Regions from separate parts of the Cellvibrio sp. KY-YJ-3 genome, predicted to be linked through region 3. Evidence: predicted binding sites of a transcription regulator. Region 3 holds the regulator's gene; each other region holds the start of a gene.
The links. Region 3 encodes FNR, which switches genes on or off when oxygen is low (the NO sensors DNR and NnrR bind a similar motif). Its sites were predicted from a motif close to TTGATNNNNATCAA; they were not measured.
Positions count from the first base shown of each region.

Region 1: D0B88_RS01315 (GbsR/MarR family transcriptional regulator) is a predicted target of FNR. The motif match lies at 2,553-2,566, and genes of this name have one in related genera.
Region 2: D0B88_RS11045 (L-lactate permease) is a predicted target of FNR. The motif match lies at 1,277-1,290, and genes of this name have one in related genera.
Region 4: ccoN (cytochrome-c oxidase, cbb3-type subunit I) is a predicted target of FNR. The motif match lies at 2,900-2,913, and genes of this name have one in related genera.

Region 1 covers NZ_CP031727.1:280,334-285,950, reverse strand. Annotated here, with positions in the region: gene D0B88_RS01325 (cytochrome d ubiquinol oxidase subunit II) at 1-554, opposite strand, end outside; gene D0B88_RS01320 (cytochrome ubiquinol oxidase subunit I) at 565-1,920, opposite strand; gene D0B88_RS01315 (GbsR/MarR family transcriptional regulator) at 1,939-2,499, opposite strand; gene D0B88_RS19060 (hypothetical protein) at 2,663-2,848, opposite strand; gene D0B88_RS01310 (MBL fold metallo-hydrolase) at 2,939-3,547, opposite strand; gene D0B88_RS01305 (LysR family transcriptional regulator) at 3,665-4,576, shown strand; gene D0B88_RS01295 (OsmC family protein) at 4,931-5,356, shown strand; gene D0B88_RS01290 (hypothetical protein) at 5,369-5,611, shown strand.
Region 2 covers NZ_CP031727.1:2,612,402-2,618,018, forward strand. Annotated here, with positions in the region: gene D0B88_RS11040 (MFS transporter) at 19-1,173, opposite strand; gene D0B88_RS11045 (L-lactate permease) at 1,362-2,975, shown strand; gene D0B88_RS11050 (ABC transporter substrate-binding protein) at 2,979-3,845, opposite strand; gene glgP (alpha-glucan family phosphorylase) at 3,961-5,617, opposite strand, start outside.
Region 3 covers NZ_CP031727.1:3,565,794-3,571,410, reverse strand. Annotated here, with positions in the region: gene D0B88_RS15100 (hypothetical protein) at 130-345, opposite strand; gene D0B88_RS15095 (BolA family transcriptional regulator) at 476-796, shown strand; gene D0B88_RS15090 (rhodanese-related sulfurtransferase) at 929-1,939, shown strand; gene D0B88_RS15085 (hypothetical protein) at 2,065-2,403, shown strand; gene D0B88_RS15080 (hypothetical protein) at 2,484-3,002, opposite strand; gene D0B88_RS15075 (SirB2 family protein) at 3,306-3,683, opposite strand; gene D0B88_RS15070 (DUF4202 domain-containing protein) at 3,737-4,333, opposite strand; gene fnr (fumarate/nitrate reduction transcriptional regulator Fnr) at 4,372-5,130, opposite strand; gene D0B88_RS15060 (cold-shock protein) at 5,523-5,617, shown strand, end outside.
Region 4 covers NZ_CP031727.1:3,970,782-3,976,398, forward strand. Annotated here, with positions in the region: gene ccoP (cytochrome-c oxidase, cbb3-type subunit III) at 1-449, opposite strand, end outside; gene D0B88_RS16775 (CcoQ/FixQ family Cbb3-type cytochrome c oxidase assembly chaperone) at 474-659, opposite strand; gene ccoO (cytochrome-c oxidase, cbb3-type subunit II) at 659-1,270, opposite strand; gene ccoN (cytochrome-c oxidase, cbb3-type subunit I) at 1,281-2,738, opposite strand; gene D0B88_RS16790 (argininosuccinate synthase) at 3,001-4,218, opposite strand; gene sbcB (exodeoxyribonuclease I) at 4,380-5,617, opposite strand, start outside.

The sequences.
Region 1 (5,617 bases), 1.2 Mb from region 3:
TCACCTTCGGTTTTCATTACCAGCCACGCCGCGCCGATAAAGGTGTAACCCGCTGTTACGCAAATTGCACTGAGTGCGGCAAATAAATGTGCGGCGATGGTGTCTTCAAAACCCATGACAAAAAGGCCGAGCATATAACCCTGCGCCAGAGTGGCGAGTAATGAGCCTGCTTGAAAAACCCGATCCCACAAGCGTTTATGGTCTTCCGGCGCTTTGGCGCGAAAGTCGAATGCCACTCCGCGCAATATCAGCCCGGCAAGCATTACGGTGACGGGCAAATATAAATTCAACAAAATCATGCTGTGCGCGCTGGGGAAGGCAATTAATAAAAGACCTATACCTAATACCAGCCAGGTTTCGTTGGCGTCCCAAAACGGGCCGATACTTGCGATCATGGTATCGCGCTGTTCTTCGGAATCGTTTGGCAATAAAATCCCGACGCCTAAATCGTAGCCATCAAGAATCGCATAAATAAATAATGCGAGCCCCATCAAGCCAATAAAAATAACGGGCAACCAAAATGCTTCGCCGGACAAGGTGCTGATATCGGTCATACTATTTTCCTCACAGATTTTCTTCGACGAGTTTTTCTTGCAGCGTTTCAATTTCTTGCGGACGATCCACCAACACCGATTTTCTCGCCATCACAAATAATGTGCGGATATAAGCAAACAGCAGTACTACGTAAAGCGTTAAATAAATGGCCAGCGAGGTGCCGACATTCGTGGCGGGTGTGCTGGTGACCGCGTCGGCTGTTTTTAATACACCGGTCACTAACCAGGGTTGGCGACCAATTTCTGTGACGTACCAGCCTGCCAGCGTGGCCAGCCAACCGGAGAAAGTCATGCCGACAAATACTTTCAGTAAGAGCGGCGGAATTTCCTGCTTGCGCCAATAACAATAACAGCCCCACCAGGAAACGAGCAGCATGAGTACGCCTATGCCCACCATCATGCGAAAGCCATAAAACAGCGGTGCAACCGGGGGGTGTGCATCAGGAAATTCATTTAAACCTTTTAATTCGCCGTCCATTTTGTGAGTGAGAATCAAACTCGCCATGTTGGGAATTTCAAGCGCGTATTTGTTGGATTGGGTTTCCTTATCGGGAATCGCGAATAGCACCAAAGGCGCGCCCTTTTCGGTGTGCCATACCGCTTCCATCGCCGCAATTTTTGCCGGTTGATGTTCCAGTGTATTTAGTCCGTGTAAATCACCCAGAAAAATTTGCATAGGAATTAATAGTGCTGCCGCAATAGTGGCCGTTTTTAAGGCAAGGCGCGGTGCGGGTTTGTGATCGCCTTTTAAAATGCGATAAGCAGAAATACCCGCAATTAAAAATGCAGCGGTTAAACCTGATGCGATCAGCATGTGCGATAAACGGTAGGGCATGGATGGATTAAAAATAATTTCCCACCAATCCAGTGGAAAGGCTTTGCCATCACGCATTTCAAAACCGACCGGCGTTTGCATCCAGGAGTTCAGGGCGATAATCCAAAACGCTGACATGCTGGTGCCAAAGGCGACTAAAAATGTGGCAAGGGTATGAATGCGGTTGGAGACGCGATCAATACCAAACAACATAATGCCGAGGAAAGTGGCCTCCAGAAAAAATGCGGTCAGTACTTCGTAGCCGAGCAGCGGGCCTGCAATATTACCCACGGTTTCCATATAACCTGGCCAATTAGTGCCGAATTGAAAACTCATGGTAATGCCGCTCACTACACCCAGTGCAAAACTCAGGGCAAATACTTTTACCCAAAAGCGATAGGCGCGCATCCATACTTCGTCGCCACTGAAGTTGTAGCGCACTTTGAAATAAAACAAAAACCAACACAACGCGATGGTGATGGTGGGAAATAAAATGTGAAAGGAAATATTGGCCGCGAATTGAATACGGGAGAGCATAAGCGTTTCGAGCATGACGGGTACCTCGGTCAATTATTTCGTGGATTCTTTTTTGCCACCCAATAAACGGTCTTTCATATCGAGCACTTTGCCAATACTGCTACCAAGCTTGAGCAACTTGCCGAGGTTGGCGGAATCGAGCCGTTGAATTTCCTGCGTCCAGAGCGTGATCATTTCGATCAGCTCGTGCATTTCACGCATCCGCTGCTGCGCGTATTCTTCATCGGCATTGGCGGGTTTTTCGATCAGCAAATTGCGCAGGGTTGAGAGTGTCGGATCAATCTCACGCTTACGGCGCTGTTCGATCAAGGTCTTGGCGATGTCCCACACATCGCCCGGCGCGGAATAAAATTCTTTGCGCTCACCGGGACGATGCTGCAGTTTCACCAGCTCCCACGACATTAATTCTTTTAAACCCATGCTGACATTGGAGCGGGAAATACCCAGCGCCTCGGTCATATCGTCGGCACACAGGGGTTCTTTGCTCAAGACTAACAGGGCATACATCTGCCCGACTGTGCGGTTGATCCCCCAGCGGCTCCCCATTTCACCAAAATGGAGGATGCAGGATTGGATCATCGGGGTGAGGGTAATAGACATTTGCGAGATTCCTGTAATTTCAGTAATTACTGAAATTACAGGAATCATTGATTTGGGTCAAGATGAAAAGCACTTCATTGTGCGTTTGCGGAACAGGTGTAATTGCGAAGCTTGTGTAATCGAGGAGCTAGGGCAATGCGGATTCTTTAGGCGGCGGCTATTGCCCCCACTTCATTTCGCCCATGATAACTTTTGCACTTAAACCCAAAATGCTGTCGCCACCAAGAGTGGGGTAGCTGGTTTTCATCTTGGCAATCAATTCACCAGAATTGCTTGAGGATTTGGCGGCGGCTTCAAAGTCCTTGATGTAGTTGCGGGTAAAGTTAACGGCATCAAGAGTCATTGGTTTGTCGCCCAGCATGTGGCCTGCAATGACGGTTTCCGGTTGTAATTTTTCAATTGTATCGAGCGTTTTGTACCACTTCTGACACGACTAGGGCGTTTGGGTATCCGCTAAAAAAACATGCATGTTGTTAAATACCACTACACCACCCAACATGGTTTTGCTGGAGGGAATCCACACAAAAGTATGTTTGGGATCGTGGCCATCAATACCGACTATTTGTACTTTTTCACCATCAATCATCAATGTGTCGCCTTGCAGCACCTCCGGTACAACCAGTGTTTGCGGTGTATTTTCTTTGAGGATCGGCCCCCAATAAGCTTTTTTCGGCTCCATGGATGCTTTGATGTAGGCTTGGGTATTTGCTGTGGAAACTACCTTGGCATTGGGGTAGGCGGCGGTGATGACATCCAGGCCAAAATAATAATCAGGGTCACCATGGCTGATATAAATAGTCGTTAATGTTTTACCGGATTTTTTGATCAGCTCAACAACCGACTGCGCATCATTCCGCTGGAACTGGGCGTCAACCAAAATGGCCTCCTTGGGGCCGGTAATTAATACCGAACTCACCGGGAACATGCTTTTTTCCTGAGGATTAAAGAGGGTGGTTTCCAATGTTGCACTGAGTGCCTGTGCGGCGCCAGTCACCATGGCAAAGAATGCACCTGCCTTAATTAATGTTGATGAAATTTTCATAGTAGCCTCTAAAAATTGGGTTGGTAGGTTTGTCCTGAAGGTGGACTTTAGGCTGATCAGGTCGCGTGAAAAATAGGCTATGATCTAAATCATCTTTCGCTTAAACAGAACAATACTATGCAACTTGATCGATTAAGGCGGATGGCGCTATTTGCGATGGTGGTGCGCCACGGCTCCTTTTCCGCTGCATCGCGCGCGTTGGATTTGGCAACCTCAGTGCTGAGTTCCGCCGTTAGCCAGCTTGAAGAAGAGTTGGGTGTGCGCCTGCTAAACCGCACCACGCGCAGCCTGTCGCTCACCGAGGCGGGACAGCTGTACCATGAGAAATGCGTGGAGATGCTTGCAGCGGCGGAGACTGCCGAGGAAATGGTGGCCGGTGGTGTGGGTGAAATTGCCGGGCGGTTACGGATTTCTGCCGCCTCTGATACAGCCGAGAAGATTATCCTGCCCGCGTTGGCACCATTGGCTCGGCAGCACCCCAAACTGCTCTTGGATATTGTGGTGGATGACCGCATCGTGGATATGACTACCCAAGCTATCGACCTATCCATCCGCTCTGGCTGGTTGCGCGATTCGTCGTTAGTGGCACGCAAGCTGGCTGACTTGCACGAGTTGCTCGTGGCAGCGCCGGATTATCTGCGCCGTTTCGGGGTACCTGCATCGCCCGAAAGTCTGCGCGAACATCGCATTATTGGCTTTAACCGCTTTGCAGAACCGACCACGCTCACCTTCAAAAGTGCCACAGGTGAAAGCGCGCGTATTGTGCTCACTCCCGGCGCCATGACCGACAATGTGGCGATGCTGCGCGATTTTGCCGTGCAGGGTTTTGGCCTCGCCCGCTTGCCGAGCTATATGGTGCAGCGCGAGCTAGCCAGCGGCGAGCTGGTTTTGCTGTTGCCCGATTGGGCGCTGCCCGGCGCGGGCATTTATGCCGTTACTTTGAAACGCACACTGCAGCCGCCCAAGGTAAGTGCGGCGATTGAAGCAATTAGCAATTATCTGGCTTCACTATCGCTGCCCGGTAACTGAAACTTGAGAATGGGCTTGAACGTTCCTTTGGGGATCATGTAGTTGATTGAGTTGAGTCCAACAGCATGAACTTCTACGAGTATTTCATCCGGTTTAATTGTCGGTTGGGGAATCTCGTCGAATGCGATTTCCGGCGATTAATTTTATTAAAGTTTAATTTCACTAAGGTGTTTGTCTCGCGCTGGATTTTATTTTCCCTTTCAGCTTCGGAATTTCCCAGCGCAGGCTAAGGTTCGCTAGCGAACAGACACCGAGGGCTCCGGCTGAGATGGTTAGCGTATTACTGGTGCCGCTGTGGCACCAGCCGCCCAACATCCATTTTTGGATGGGCGCGTTACCCAGCGGAGAATTCTTATGATACGTACAGCGACAGCAGTCTGGACTGGCACCTTAAAAGAAGGAAAGGGTTATATATCTACCCAGAGTGAAGTCTTATCTAACGCGCAGTATGGTTTTAATACTCGCTTTGAGGACGGCCCGGGCACTAATCCAGAAGAGTTAATTGGTGCCGCGCATGCAGCCTGTTTCAGCATGGCATTGGCCGCGCATTTAACCGAAATGAAATTGGTCATTACACAAATTCAAACCAATGCCCAGGTCACCCTGGAGCAGTCAGGCAGGGATTTCACTATTACAAAAGTGCATCTGGATTTACAGGCAAAAGTCGCCGATATAGCGGCGGATGAATTTGAAAAAATCGCCAACAAAGTAAAAGAAGCTTGCCCCGTTTCCAAAGTATTAAATGCACAGATTAGTCTCACTGTTAATTTGGAAAATTAAACGGAGGATAAAATGACTAAAGCACCCGAGGAAGTTGCGTTTGCCATGGAGGTAAACAGCAGGCTTAACGAACTTATTGCATGGGTTCTGGAAAATTCCCCCACTAAAGATAAGCAGCTGTGCAGCGAAGATTTTGCAGAGGTACGCGATACATTTCGCAAACTGGCCTGCGGGATTGATGCGCAGAAAATGGAGCCAGAACCCTCCGAAGGGGGCGCACAATATATCAATGTCACACCCGCTCCTTGGCCATAAGTCAGC
Region 2 (5,617 bases), 950 kb from region 3:
AGATAATGTCGGTGTAAATTATTTGTGAGTCGCTTTTTTGGCCGACATCGCCAGCGCCAATAACCCAAGCGCTACAATCCCGAATGACACATTCAAACTGCTTAACTCAGCGATAAAACCAATCACCGCTGGCCCCGCTAATAACCCTGCGTAACCCATGCTGACTACGGCAGCAATCGCCAAACCCATTGGCATGGATGTTTGATTGCCGGCGGCGGTAAATAGCACCGGCACTATGTTGGATGCGCCCACGCCAACCAGCGTGAAGCCGATAAAAGCGGTAGGGGTAAAGGGGGTAAGTACAACTAACAAAAAACCACTTGCAGCGCAGAGTCCACCCCAGAACACAACCCGGGTGCCGCCGAGGGCGTTGACAATTTTATCGCCGGTGAAGCGGCCGATGGTCATGGCGACTGAGAAACATGCGAAACCCAAACCGGCGTAAACCGGGTCGATACCGCGTAATGTATTGAGGAATACAGCGCTCCAATCCAGCACTGCACCTTCGGCGAGGAAGGCGACAAAACACAGGCTGCCGATGAGTAATACTTTGCCGCGCGGTAATACAAAAAAGGGTTCGCGTTCGCCGCTAGTACTTTCGTTAATATTTTTTGGTAATAAATCTTTTGCAGAGTAGGCCAGCATCAGTAAGAGCACGGCGGTAAGGCAGAGCAGGGCGTGAAAGGGCGATAAACCCAGCCACATCAGTGCGCTCATGACTACGGCGCCAAAGATCCCGCCCAGACTATAAAAGCCGTGGAAGCCCGACATCATCGCGCGGCCGCTGGCTTTTTCTACCACTACCGCTTGCATGTTCATGGCGACGTCCGTGGCACCGAGCATCATGCCGAAAATTAATAAGTTAATGGCCATGCCGGGAATACCGGGGGAAATGGCGAGGCAGACCAAACTCACACACATTAGTAACAAGGTGGTGGTGATAACCCGACGGCAGCCGTAACGATTAACCAGTGGGCCGGTGACCGGCATCGCCAGCAGTGAGCCAACGCCAAAACACAGAATTAATAAACCGAGGGTGGATTCACCAATCGCCAGTCGTGCTTTCACAAATGGAATCAGCGGCGCCCAAGCCGACATGGCGAGACCGGTAATTAAAAACGCAAAACGGGTGGAGAGGTATTGGGCTGTACCAATAGGGTGGGTGGCAGACATAAGTAAAAACTTCCAGCGAATAAATCAAGCTGCGCACTATACCTGTCGCCAAAACGCAGGGTTAGTGAGGATTTGTAAATCGGATTTGCCCTATCAACTATGCTTGATACAGCGCAAATGGCGCTTGAGCATTTGGACTAGGATAGCCACATGAGATCACCTTTTATTTTTTGCCGGCGGTCGCGCCAATGACCTGGTTGCAATTATTCACCACGCTAGTACCCATTCTGTCAGTGTTTATCCTGCTGGTTTTACTGCGCTTGCCCGCGACCCGCGCTATGCCGCTCAGCCTGTTAATTACCGCTGCGTTTGCCGCCTGGGTGTGGCAGGTATCTGCAGTGCAATTGGCAGCATCGATACTGGAGGGGTGGATTATCGCCTTCACTATTCTGGTGATTGTGTTTGGGGCCATCTTGCTGCTGAACACCCTGACGGCTCTGGGGGCGATTCGGGTTATTTGCGACTGGTTCGCGCGTATCTCGCCGGATCACCGGGTGCAGGTGATTATCATCGCCTGGTTATTTGGTGCATTTTTGGAGGGAGCCAGCGGCTTCGGAACGCCAGCAGCGATAGGTGCGCCTTTGTTGGTCGCTTTGGGTTTTCCCCCGATGGCAGCCGTGGTAATGGCGTTAATTGGGGATAGTGCGCCAGTCTCGTTTGGGGCGGTGGGTACGCCGGTGATTGTAGGCATAGGGCAGGGGTTGGCGAATGCGACGCCTGACCGGCTGCAGCAGATTGCCCTTAGTGCCCTGACGCTGGATGTGTTTATCGCCAGCTTTCTCCCGCTGTTAATGGTAGCCATGCTGACGCGCTTTTTTGGCGCCAATCGCAGCTGGCGCGAGGGCTTGCTGCTTTGGCGTTTTGCTCTATTTTCCGGTCTTGCCTTTACCTTACCTGCCTATGGCGTACTGCGCCTGTTGGGGCCGGAATTCCCCAGTATTCTTGGTGCTCTGGTTGGATTGCTGTTAGTCGTTGGCGCCGCACGGCGTCGCTGGTTACTGCCTACCGAGGTCTGGCGCTTGCCGGTTATGACAGATGAATTGCTGCCCCATGCCACCGGCGTTACACAGCTGCCAACGATGGGTTTATTCAAAGCCTGGTTTCCCTACCTGTTGGTAGCAGGGTTATTGGTGCTGACCCGGGTGGATACGCTGCCGTTTAAGGCGCTGTTGCAGTCAGTCAGCATCGAATTTAACGCGTTGCTAGGGACGCAAATTTCTACGCGGGTCGCGCCGCTCTATTTGCCGGGCAGTATTTTTGTGCTGGTCGCCGTGGTGATTGGTTTGTTATATCGCCTGCCATTGGTTGCTACAGGGCAATTATGGCGAGCATCACTCGGGCGCCTATTACCCACCAGTATTGCGCTGGCGACCTCGGTACCTATGGTGCGCATTTTCCTCAATTCTGGCGAGAACAGCGCGGGTTTGGCGGCAATGCCCAAAGAATTGGGGGTTTTGGCGGCCGACACCTTTGCCAATCAGTGGCCGCTGGTGGCGCCATTTATTGGTGCTTTGGGTAGTTTTATCGCTGGCTCCTCTACCTTTTCCAACATGATGTTTGCGCGCTTGCAGCAGGACGCCGCCCAAACGGCTGACCTGCCCGAACATTGGATTCTGGCGCTGCAGATGCTTGGCGCCAATGCGGGCAATATGGTGTGTGTGCTTAACGTAGTGGCAGCGGTTTCGGTGGTGAAACTGGTAGGGCGGGAGGGCGATGTGATTCGCTACACCTTGGCACCGGCGCTGCTTTATTGTGCCTGCGCAGGTGCTTTGGGATATTTGGTAGTGGCGTTAGTTGTGTGATTGCTAGCGCTCGGTTTTCCGCAGGCTAGCAGTGGGGTTATAAAAGCTGCTGTTATCCACGCGGTCCAGAATCTTGCGGTAACTGCCATTCTTTTTCAGTTGTTTAAGGCCTTGGTTGAAGGTATTGATCAGCGCCTGCGCGTTGGGGTGAGTTTTGCTTGCCAGCAAATAACCCTCTGGTGCACTTAGCGCGGGCTCTATTACCTTGAGTTTGCGCGGGTCTATGCTCAGCTGGGCGGCCATGTAAAACCCTGACATCTCATCGGTGGCAAACAAATCCACCCGGTCGGCCATCAGCAATTTTATGTTTTGGATGTCCGAGGGCACCATAATCGGGTTGATAACCTGGGCATCAACCGCGCGATAAAAATCCTCTGTGTAGGTAAAGCCCAAGGTGGCGCTCATCCGATACTGGCTTAAATCCCCAAAGTTCTTCCAGCGGATGGCATCGCTATTGGTGCGTTGGAAAAAAACCGTGCGGTTGACTATGAGTGGGTCGCTGAACAGCATGGCCTCGCGCCGTTCGCTGTTTTCATACCAGTAGCTGGTGGCGTCAAATTTGCCCAAGCGTGCCTCTTCAAAAGCGCGTTTCCAGGGTAAGTACACAAACTCCACGGTCACCCCCTGGGTGGCAAACGCGGCTGCGATAATATGGTTCACATGGCCATTATCAGGCAGTTGTTGGCCTGTCCAAGGGGCGAATTCGCCAGTGGCAATACGGATGGTTTGTTGTGCCGGAGCGGCTGATTCCGCCGCGGGGTGTTGGTAACTCTTTGTGTTGTCGCCAGCGGCCAGGCAGCTGAGGCTAAACGCCAGCGAGAACGACAAGGAACGTGAAAGGGTAGATCCAATCAATTTGGCCAGTGACACACATAGCTCCTGTACTGAACTCACAAAAACCGTCTAATCCAATTACGCGGCCTGCTTATCATTTGATCACAACACACTGTTTATAGCTCACATAACCGGCTTTTGCCTTGTCGCCTCAATCTGCCCAGCAAATAAGCGGGTTTTCTGCCGGTACTTGGGCGTGAGGGTGACAGGCTATAGCGCGCAGGCTCCAATCACTCACTGGTCGGTGTTGCGGAATAACACCTTGGTAGTGATAGGCGTTAATCGCTCCGGTTAGGGGGTAAGCCAATTGCAGGCGGATGCACTCTGCAGGTACCTCGCCCACTGGATCGGCGATCATTTCTATCGCCACCTGCTCCGGTGCTATACCGCCTAAATAAACCTGGGTTTCAGCCAGCCAGTTGCCCGCGCGTTCGGTCATCGTGAGTTTCCCAAGATGAATTTCATGCCAATGGCGTGCCAAATGCTGTTGCCAGAGGCGCAATTCCTGCGCCAGCGCGCCTTGCTTGTCCATGCGCTGCTGGTACTGCCGGGCGGCGGGCAGGTAGTAGTTGTCCAGGTAATCGCGCAGCATGCGATTGGTGCTAAAACGGGGAGTGAGCTGCGCCATGCTGGTGCGCATTAGTTGCAGCCAGCGACGGGGAATGTCCTCGGCATCCCGTTCGTAAAAGCAGGGAATGATCTGTTGTTCCAGCAATTGGTAGAGCGCTTCGGCATCGGCGGCGTCCTGTTCCGCGCCGTATTCGCCGCCATCACCCAGTGCCCAGCCGTATGCCGGGTCGTAAGCCTCGGCCCACCAACCATCGAGTGATGAAAGATTCAACCCGCCATTGACCAGCACTTTCATACCGCTGGTGCCGCAGGCTTCCCAGGGGCGACGGGGATTGTTGATCCACACATCAACCCCTTGCACCAAATGGCGGGCGAGGGCGATATCGTAATCCTCGATAAAAATCAGGTGCTTGGCCACCTCGTCGCGCTGCACAAATTCCTGCCAACGCTGCAATTTGGCTTTGCCCAGTTTGTCGGCCGGGTGCGCTTTACCTGCCACCAATAGCTGCACCGGGTGGCGGCTGTTGCACAGTAAACGCGTCAGGCGCTCCTGGTCGTGCAACAGCAAATCCGGGCGTTTGTACTCGGCAAAGCGGCGGGCAAAACCCAGGGTGAGAATATTCGGGTCGAGCGGGTGGAGGTTGGGTAGGCTGCAATCCAGCTGGCTGGATTCATGGCGCCACTGGCGCTGGTAGCGCAGGCGGGCATAGTCCACCAGCCGCGCCCGGCTGGTGCTGGCGAGCTGCCACAAGGTCTGGTCGCTCAGTTTTTGCCAGCGTGCGGGGTTGAGTTGGGTTTCGTCCTGCTGCCAGGGGGTGTCGCCGAAGAGTTGGCGCCACAAGGCGTCGCTGTTGCTCGCGGCCCAGCTGGGCATATGCACGCCATTCGTCACATGGCCGACCGGTACTTCGCGCTGCGGCCAGCGTGGAAACAGTGGCTGGAAAATACGCTGGCTGACTTGGCCGTGCAATTCACTGACGCCATTGCTGTGCGCGCAGGTGCGCATGGCGAGGTAGGCCATGTTGAACTCCTCGCTGGCATCTTTGGGGTTGGCGCGCCCTAGCGCGAGTATGTCATCCATAGTGACGCCCATCTCCAGCGCGGCCTCACCGGCATAGCGGCGCAAAAGTTTACTGGGGTAGCGATCAAACCCCGCTGCCACAGGCGTGTGGGTGGTAAACAAATTGCCGCTGCGCGTGGCCCAAAGTGCCTGCCAAAAATCGACTTGATGCTTAACG
Region 3 (5,617 bases):
TAACTGCGGTAATTTTTCTCCCTTATGTCGTTGTTTGCCCCGCCTTGTGCGGGGCTTTTTTTTGCTAGCCAGTTATTCATGAATTCAGCTAAATCAGTTTTAAATCCAGATAGTAAATAGAGGGGTAACTTAATGGGAGTTACCTGAATCCTTAGGGGGCGGGGAGGTTGAAAGACCTAAAAATGCTTCCAGATCTTGTTCCAGAGTGCGATCAGCGGCGCGGCGTTCGGTGGATTTGCGGCGTTTGCGGTGGTAAAGGTCGAGCGGCAGGTATTTGCAGGGGTCGCGGTCAAGGCGGCGATCATTACCTTTACGACGATCGATAAAAAATCGGTAACCGCTCATGATGAATCCCATTTACCTAGGTGGATGGTGATTACTCTGTAAGAAAGTGGCGACTAGTTGCTCCAAGTCAACACAGTGTAGGTCTTTGCCGTTAGAATGCGCGTAAAATTTTGTACCCTGCGGTGACCTTATGAAACCTGTTGAAAATCGTATCCTGACCAAGCTAGCGGCAGAGTTTCAACCTGTGCATCTGGAAGTGATTAACGAAAGCCATATGCATTCGGTGCCTCCTGGTTCAGAAACCCATTTCAAAGTTGTACTCGCGGCGGCCGCATTTGCAGGTAAGCGTCAGGTACAGCGCCACCAAGCTATTTATGCTTGCCTTGCCGAAGAGCTGCAAAATGGTGTTCACGCTTTGGCGCTGCACACGTTCAGCCCGGATGAGTGGTTGGCAAGTGCAGTGGTTTCGGCGTCACCCCAATGTCTTGGTGGCAGTAAACACGACCATTAATAATACTGGCTGTACAAAAAACAAGCGCCTATAATGCGCGCCCAGTAATCTGTGAAGGTTTATCTAGCCTAGTTTCAGGTTTAATTTTTACGTTTAACCCTACGTTTAACCCCACATTGTTAAGTGCTATCTATGAGTCAGATTGTTGTTGCCGCCCTCTATAAGTTCGTCAAATTACCCGATTATGAAACGCTGGTACCGCGCCTCAAGACTTTCTGTGACGAGCAGGGCATTAAAGGGACGCTATTGCTGGCGGAAGAGGGTATCAACGGTACTGTCTCAGGTACTCGTGAGGCGATAGATGCCTTGCGCGCATTTCTGGATGCTGATGGTCGTTTTGATAACCTCAGTTATAAAGAGTCATTTTATGACGAGCAGCCTTTCTACCGTATGAAGGTCAAACTCAAAAAAGAAATCGTAACCATGGGTGTGAACGGTATCGATCCACAACAAATCGTGGGCACCTATGTGAAACCCAAAGATTGGAATGCGTTGATTAGCGACCCGGATGTGGTAGTGATTGATACCCGCAACTCTTATGAGTATGAAATCGGTACCTTTGAGCGCGCAATTGATCCCAAAACCGAAACTTTCCGCGAGTTCCCGGCTTACGTGGCAGAGAATCTTGACCCAAGCAAACATAAAAAAGTCGCCATGTTTTGCACCGGTGGTATCCGCTGCGAAAAATCAACGGCTTACATGAAAGAGCAGGGGTTTGAAGAGGTTTATCACTTGGAAGGCGGCATCCTTAAATATCTGGAGGAGGTGCCGGAAGAGGAGAGCCTGTGGCGTGGTGAATGTTTTGTGTTTGATAACCGCGTGGCCGTCAATCACAAATTAGAAAAAGGCATTTACGACCAGTGCCATGGTTGCCGTTATCCCATTACCGAAGAAGACAAACAGTCAGAGCGCTATATGTTGGGTGTGTGCTGCCCGCGCTGTTTTGACAAACTCACTGAGGAACAAAAAACACGTTTTTCCGAGCGTCAAAAACAAATCGAGCTGGCCAAACAGCGCAATCAAGCGCACATAGGTGTGTTGCCGCCCGAGCGTCAACTGCGTCGGGCACAAAAACTGGAGTTGCGCGAAGAACAGCGCCGCAAATCAGCGGCGGCTGAAAATGCCGCTGCAGTAAATGGTTGAGCAAATAAGTTTGTACTTAGCCGGGGGGTGCTTTAGGTGGCCCCGCTAAATAGCCAATAGCTATTTTGTCACATAAATAGTTTATGATTTAATGCAGGTTCCGTTAATCATCATCAGTGGTAGTTATGAATTTTGAGGATTGGGTGGCCGATATGGCTGCCGGCACAGCGACACATACGAGTGGTTTTAGTATTCGTATCGAAGGAAACCCCAAGGACCCGAGTGATGTTTATCCCGGCAAATTTCCAGAGGGTATTAGTTTTGTCGATCAGGCAAGGCTATTGCGATCTGGCCTGGAGTTTCTGGCAAAAGCCAGCGGCAGCGCGCCCAAGTCCTGGCATTCCAGCCCGGTAGCCGATGCTAAATCCGAAGCGATAAAAGCGCGGGAAGAGTTGGCCAAGCATTTTGCAGAACGTCCCGACAAACCTGAACGGCCAGTGCTCTCGTTGAAAAAGAAATCCTGATCGCGGGTTCCAGCGCGCAATAAAAAACCGGCCATGTGCCGGTTTTTTATTGCGGTGGTTGTGCCGATTTTATCGCTTACTTAAAGCAAGCCGCGGCGTTGCAATTCAAGGTAGTGTGCATCCACATTTTTAAACAGCTCATCAAATTTTTGCCCTGCCGGTGCGGTAACCAACTCCAGGCTTTCCACTTCCGCACGGGGGCGCATCATGATTTTGTGCAGCTCTTCAGCAGTGCCATTCAGCGATGCAAGAATTTTTTCCGTGCTTTCTTTATCGCGGAAAATACGGCCTTGCTCAGTCAATTGCAGATAGTTATCGCACTCTTGTAGCCAGTCTTTGCGTTGCAAAATAAAGTTGCGGATATTCTTTGCTCCGCCGCGATGCGCCGTTGGCAATTGTTTTTCGCGATAGGTTTCCAAGCTCTTGCGCCCATGCAGTAAAAAATCCATCCCGGTAGTTTTGCAATATTTCTGGTTGAGGTAGCTGGCAAACTTAATATTGTTTGCCGCTTCGGCCTTGGCGCGTTTACAGGTTTCGTCGCAAGCGAGGCTGAATGGTGAAAAACAAATAAGGGTGATGATCAAAAATATCTTCTTCATAGGGTTCGCCATTATTAAAGTTATTGGAAAGCTAAACAGCAGATACGTGATATAAATCACTTTTTAAGAAACGTCAAGTATTGTAAATAAAATAGCCCTTACTAATTACTTATAGATCTAAGCCTAGGCCAACCCGCCAAAAATACAAATAATTACCCCTTAGCCTCACTATCAGGGGCGATGCTTAATTCAGAAGGTCAAGAGATGGTTGGCTCGGGAGAAACAGAATAGGCGTGGGGAAAATCAGATGATGGGCATGCAAGATTGCACCAGTAGTGATAAACCACTGGTGCGATTGAAACATTAACCGAAGAAACCCATCGGGCTTTTGGTGATGGCGACACTGATGATGTAAGCGAATACTACGAGTGCGTCAATCCATAGAATTTTTTGCCCCAGGGGTTTGCTAACTTTAAAGGCACCTACACCCAGAATAATAAAAACAACCAAACCAATAATTTTTGCCATCAACCATGGCTGTTCACCTGGTTTCATGCCCAAATGTACCGCGAGCACAATACCCGAGACCAACATAATGGTGTTGATAATGTGGGGGGCAATTTTTAGCAGTTTTTTATGCAACATGGATGAATTCATAAACAACAAAACACCGCGCACTAAAAAAATGAGCAGCGAAAGTACAACAAAAGTTAAATGCAAATGTTTAAGGGCTAAATACACGGTCGTTTCCTTTTTTGTTTATGTGAAAATTATTGAAATTGTTGGTAATAAACTCAGGTGTCCGGGGTGAGCGCTTTACCTACCAGTGCGAGCATGCTGTCACTCAGTGGTAATTTCAGTGCGGCGTCATGGCCCTTGGGTGACATTTTGTTCCAGGTCTTGCGGATAATATCAATCAGTTTTACTTCATCGTGTTTGCTGGCAAAGTCTTCTAAATAAAATTCAATAAACACCAGGCAAATCACATCTTCCAGTGTTTGTACTTCTTCATCGCGCTTTAAACTGCGTTTAAGCAGCAAGTCTTTTACGCGAGAGATGATTGTTTCGTCGTAACCCTGTGCGGCCATAATTTCACCGGCGATATCGCCGTGCATTTGCGCTAAATCCAGACGCCACTTTTTATAGCCGCTGCGATCCATTGGGTAGTCAGAGCGCGGAATCTTCCAGCGACAAATATGCTGGCTGCGTGTCGCGAGCTGTAACGCCTCGGATGCATCAGGGCAAAAACGTGACAGCTGTGCACTCATGCGTTGGGCATAAATCCATTCTTTGGCAACGGTTTTGCCTTCTACTATTTCGCTATTCGGGTCTTGCAGGTTGGCGGCATCAAATGCGGCGAGGGTGTCTTGCAAACGCTGGTTGCTGATCATTGTAGGTGCTCGTGGTTTATTGCAGGTGCTTGCAGTGGTTAGCAGTGGCCATCGCCATTGGCGATATTGCGCAGCAACTCCATGTTAGTGATGAGGACTTCTTTTTTATCCACAGAAATCACCTCCTGTTTTTGCAAGCGAGTAAAAATACGGCTGACTGTTTCAATGGTCAGGCCCAAATAATTGCCAATATCGGTGCGCGACATAGGTAAGCGGAAGGCATTGGCCGATAGCTGGCGGCGGCTATTGCGGCTGGAAATACTCAGCAGCAGGGCGGCAATGCGCTCTTCGGCGCTGCTTTTGCTCAGCAGGGTAATAATTTGCTGATCCTGGGTAATTTCGCGGCTCATCAATTGAAAAAAGTGACGTTGCAGATTAGGGATTTGCAAGCTCAATTCTTCCATGCGATTAAACGGAATTTCGCACACCGATGCGGTTTCCAATGCGATTACTGAATTGGTGTAGCGATTGTCGGCAATACCATCCATGCCAACTACCTCGCCGGGCAAATAAAACCCGGTGACTTGTTCTTCACCGTTATCACTCAGGGTCAGTGCTTTTACTGCACCCGAACGAATGGCATACACCGAGTGAAAGTGGTCATTAGCGCGATAGAGGTAATCGCCTTTTTGTAGCGGTTTACCGCGTTGGATAATGCCGTTCAGGCGGTCGATATCTTCAATGTGCAGGCTGATAGGCAAGCAAATAGTATTTAAACGGCAATTGCCGCAGCTGACGCGCTTATCGTGAGGGCAGCTTGAATCCTGGGTTTTTACAATGTTCTGATTAGCTGTCATGGGTCCACCACCTCGAATATAAGACTATGGCAGGAAAACTCCGCGCCAACAGTATGATGAGTGATTGTTGCAGCTTTAACGGGGGCGGTAAATAGTTGATTTAGCTCAAATGTCTGGAGAAATTTAATCCGACGGGAGAGGTCGCGGAGTAGTGCTGCCTTATAACTAAAAAGCCATAATCTTTGTCAAATCACCCTCTTTACTTGCAGCGGGCCGGATAATATATTGGCCCGGCTGGCCAGTTAGCAGCATTATTTATGGTAAGTCACATCGTTGTACTAGCAGTGAATCTCTTAGCACCTCGTTTTGTTTTTCATAAGTAAGATCTGAATCCGCCAGCGCAATCCCACTTGGGGTATTCATTTTTATTTAAAGAAACATCGAGGTTTATTATGGCTAGAAGCACTGGTACCGTTAAATGGTTCAACGAGTCTAAAGGTTTTGGTTTTATCGCTAGCGAGGCCGGCCAGGACGTATTTGTTCACTA
Region 4 (5,617 bases), 400 kb from region 3:
TGGCAAACAGCACAGTTATTAACAAACAAACGGAAGCCCATTTTGAGCGCATCAGGGTTTCTGGCGAGTTCTTCAATCGGCATTTTTGAGTAGACGCCATACGTTTCGGCATAGACTTTTTCCGCCTCAGCCTGATCCCCACGCAACTCCCCTACTGAGGTCCAAGCTCCGGTATCTTTCCACTCTATACCTTTATAAGAACCCAAGCCTGGGTAAATAACCAAATAGACAGCACTGAATATAAATGTCAGCAAGAACATATAGAACCACCACCGAGGCAGAGGGTTGTCATACTCCTCAATACCATCGTATTCGTGGCCGGTAGTTTTTGCTTCCGTGCTCTCTTCACCCACCACCGCGCGCTTGCGATTGGCAAAAAGAATCCATAACAGCAACACCAGATTGGTGACTGTCAGGATAATGATCCAAAGACTCCAAAAAGTACTCATAGTTAAATCCGCCCTAATCGATGATTACTTGTGATCATCAGTCTGCTTGTTGTCTGGCTGCTTGGTGTTAGGCTCATCGTCCGCAAAAGGTAACTTTGCATCCTCTTCAAAGCGCTTTTTGAGCTTGGGCGAAAAAGCCCAAAAGCACACGCCGAAGAAGGCGATGGTAACTAACACGGTTGAAATAGCACCAAGTGTACCCGTATCCATTAACGCTTCTCTTTGAGCAAAATGCCCAGGTTCTGTAAGTAAGCAACCAATGCATCCATCTCAGTCACGCCTTTAACTGCAGCTTCAGCACCAGCAATATCTTCCTCTGTATAAGGAACTCCCACTGAGGCTAAAGCACGCATTTTGGCGGCAGTATGTTTGCCATCGAGCTTGTTGTCATACAGCCAAGGGTAAGCAGGCATGATCGACTCAGGCACAACAATACGTGGGTTAAACAAATGCACTTTATGCCAGTCATCGGAATAACGGCCACCTACGCGCGCCAAATCCGGACCGGTTCTCTTGGAACCCCACAGGAACGGGTGCTCGTACACAGACTCACCGGCGACCGAATAGTGGCCATAACGCTCAACTTCAGCGCGTAGCGGACGTACCATCTGGGTGTGGCAAACGTGGCAACCCTCACGAATGTAGATATCACGACCTTCCAACTGCACGGCGGTGTAAGGCTTCAAACCTTCGATCGGGGTGGTAGTCTCTTTCAAGAAGAACTGCGGAACAATCTCCACCAAACCACCGAAGCTAATAGCGACGACCATAAATACAGTCATCAAACCAATATTTTTCTCAACTATTTCATGACCTTTCATGGCATTCCCCTTAAACAGCTGGTGCCTGAACAGGCTGGGTAGCATTTGCAGCTGCTTCTTTTTTGGAAGCGCTTACAGTGCGATAAGTGTTGTAGGCCATCACGAGCATACCGGTCAGGAAGAAAGCACCACCAATAAGACGCATGATGTAACCCCCTTTACTGAACACGACGGTTTCAATAAAGCTGTAGGTCAAAGAACCATCGGGGTTGAATGCACGCCACATCAAACCTTGACCGATACCGTTAATCCACATAGCCACTACATAAAGAACAGTACCCACAGTGGCCAACCAGAAGTGCATATTGATCAATTTAACGCTGTGCATTTCTTCACGATTAAAGAGTTTCGGAATCATGTGGTACAGGGCACCGATAGAAATCATTGCCACCCAACCGAGTGCGCCAGAGTGAACGTGACCCACAGTCCAGTCAGTGTTGTGAGAGAGTGCGTTTACGTTTTTAATGGCCATCATTGGGCCTTCGAAGGTAGACATACCGTAAAAGGACAAAGCAACAACGAGGAAGCGCAGGGTTGGGTCAGTGCGCAGCTTATGCCAAGCGCCAGACAGGGTCATAATACCGTTGATCATACCGCCCCAGCTTGGTGCCAACAGAATCAATGACATCACCATACCTAATGATTGAGTCCAATCCGGTAAAGCAGAGTAATGCAAATGGTGAGAACCAGCCCATATGTAAAGGGAGATCAACGCCCAGAAATGCACGATAGACAACTGATATGAGTAAACAGGGCGACCCGCTTGTTTGGGTACAAAGTAGTACATCATGCCAAGGAAGCCAGCGGTCAAGAAGAAACCTACTGCGTTGTGACCGTACCACCATTGGACCATAGCATCGGCAGCACCGGCATAGGCAGAGTAAGATTTGGTCAGAGTTACTGGCACTGCAGCACTGTTGACAATATGCAGCACGGCAACGGTAAGAATGAAGCCGCCGTAGAACCAGTTAGCTACATAAATATGGGAAGTTTTACGCTTAACAATGGTGCCGAAGAACACAATCGCATAAGAAATCCAAACGAGTGCAATAAGAATATCAATTGGCCATTCCAGCTCCGCATACTCTTTAGAGGAGGTCATGCCCAGCGGCAAAGTAATTACGGCCAATACAATAACGGCTTGCCAACCCCAGAAAGTAAATGGCACTAACCAACCACCAAACAAACTGGTCTGACAGGTACGTTGCACAACGTAGTAAGAAGTCGCAAACAGCGCACAGCCACCAAACGCAAAAATTACTGCATTAGTGTGCAGGGGGCGCAAACGGCCGAAATGTGTGTAGGGTTGCAGCAAGTCATTCAAACCTGGCCACACCAATTGTGATGCGATAAGCACACCAACGCCCATACCCACTATGCCCCATACAATGGTCATAATGGAGAACTTGCGTACTATATCGAAGTCGTATACTGGAGGATCCCCAGCTACAGTCGCATGACTACCCATAGGACTTTCCTGTTACTTAAAGAGAAATGAAAACTTGTTTGTCTCTGGCCGTGCAACTTACCGCACGGAGCTTCACGGCAATCATCAAGCCTATAACCCTACTGAAGGTGCGGCATTTTGCCTCATGTGTGGCATTTTGTCCCACGCAAGTAGTTACAGGATTGATATTTATCAAATTATTTATACGGAATTAACCCGAACACTTTATTTACCCAGGTAAATAAAGTACCTGCGCTCACAGGAGCGCAGGTTAAAAAGGAAATTACTTCAGCATACGGCCCTTGTTAGCAGCAATACGCATACGCAGTGCATTCAGTTTAATGAAACCTTCTGCATCTTTTTGGTTGTATGCACCAGCATCATCTTCAAAAGTCGCTATTTTTTCATCAAACAAGCTGTCGGGAGAACGACGTCCAACAACACTCACTGAGCCTTTGTAAAGCTTCACGCGTACATCACCGTTTACATGAGCTTGTGACTGATCGATCATCGCCTGCATCATCAGACGCTCAGGACTCCACCAGTAACCGTTGTAAATCATGTCCGCATACTTGGGAATCAAGCTGTCCTTCAAATGGGCAACTTCGCGATCCAGAGTAATAGATTCAATTGCACGGTGCGCACGCATCATGATGGTGCCACCAGGGGTTTCATAGCAGCCGCGAGATTTCATACCCACATAGCGGTTTTCCACGATATCCAGACGACCAACACCGTTCTCACCACCAACCTTATTCAGGTAAGCCAGTACGGTAGCCGGAGACATTGGCTTGCCATCAATAGCAACTATGTCGCCTTTCTCGTAGGTCAACTCAAGGTAAGTCGGTTTATCAGGAGCGGCTTCAGGGGCAACAGTCCAGCGCCACATATCTTCTTCGGCTTCAGTCCACGGGTTCTCCAGAACCTTGCCTTCGTAAGAGATATGCAGCAGGTTGGCATCCATAGAGTAAGGTGATTTTTTCTTCTTGGAGTAATCAACCGGAATATTGTGCTTCTCGCAATACGCCATCAAGGTTTCGCGGGAGGTCAAATCCCACTCGCGCCATGGGGCGATTACTTTGATACCTGGTTTCAATGCATAGGCACCCAATTCAAAACGCACCTGGTCGTTACCTTTACCGGTAGCGCCGTGGGAAATGGCATCTGCACCTACTTCATTGGCGATTTCAATCAAACGCTTGGCAATCAAAGGGCGGGCAATAGAGGTGCCGAGCAGGTACTCACCTTCATAGATGGTATTAGCGCGGAACATAGGGAATACGAAATCGCGGACAAACTCTTCGCGCAGATCGTCAATGTAAATTTGCTTAACGCCTAGCGCCTCAGCTTTAGCGCGGGCCGGCTCAACTTCTTCGCCCTGACCAATGTCAGCGGTAAAGGTGATCACTTCACAGTTGTAGTTTTCCTGCAACCACTTAACGATTACAGACGTGTCAAGGCCACCGGAATAGGCCAACACTACTTTTTTGATAGATGACATGGGGACTCCCGCTAACACTCGTTGACAATTCACAGGGCACGATCACGAGTCGCAATCCGCAGACCGGTACCTTCTTGGGCGCGGGATTGTACTCGCAAGCAGACCAAATTCCCACACTTGCGGCCGTTAAAACCCTGTGCAAAGTCAAATTGAACCCTGTTTTACCCAGCTGCCATCAACTGCTTGCCATACGCGGCTAATTGCTGCAAAAGCAGACGCTGCTCAGCACTGGTGGACTCCGCCTCACTGAGCGTTTTTATCCGCAGATCAAACTCCATCAAGGTCAGAGAAGATTGCGCCTCAGGTGAAGTCAGCCGCCAACGGCAGAATTCCCGCCAGCGCTGCAGCTCTTCGGCACTGAGGCTGGCAGGAAAATTGCGGGCGCGATAGCGAAACAACATTTCCCCCAACCGCGGGTCATTGAATGGAAAGGCGGTATTAGCCAATGTTTCAGGATCAGCATTGCGCACGCGGGTCATTAAACGCTTGTCGTGATCATCAAAAAAACCGCTGTAAAGCAGTTGCTCAGGATCTGTTTTTTCCGCAAAAGAGTTGCTCGAATACAATTGATATAAACGCTGCAGCAAGGATTCGCGCTCACTTAACGTCAGATTGCGCAGAACTTGCCAATGCGCCTCGCAGCGCTGCTTATCAATGTGCAAACGCTGGGCAGTGGCATCATCCAGCATCGCTGCCGGTAGTAGCATCGGGGTTTTATTCATGTGCACTTCTTTGAGCGCCAAGCGCTCTACCCCTTCGGGTAAATCCTCGGTGCGGGTATAAAGCCGCAGCTGTAATTCCTCGACCGGCAAACTGAGCAAGGCTTGCGGATCGGCGCTCAGATTGTAAGCGATCACCGAATTCTTATTGGTGGGGTGCATAGCTAAAGGCACAATCAACGCCGCGTTGCCGTTCTCACCGGGAAAACGGGAGGAAATGTGCAGCAGCGGTTTGGCAGCATCGATATCAATCATACTTGCGGCAAAACGTTTGTCGCGCAGACGATAAGCGTAATCATAGAGTTTAGGCTGGCGGGTTTTAATCAGCTTGGCCACAGCGATGGTGGCATAGACGTCTGAGAGCGCATCATGTGCAGCCTCGTGTTTGAGATTGTTCGCCTGGCTCAGCATTTCCAGCTTGAAGCAAGGACGACCATCCTCATAATTAGGCCATTCGATCCCTTCCGGTCGCAACGCACGGGTCATACGCACCATATCGATAATGTCCCAGCGCGAATTACCGTTGCGCCACTCGCGCTCATATGGATCATAAAAGTTGCGATAGAGAGTATAACGCGTTACTTCATCATCAAAACGGATCGAGTTATACCCCACACCGCAAGTCCCCGGACGCGCGAGCTGACGATGAATAGCGGCAATAAATTCGCACTCTGGCAAGC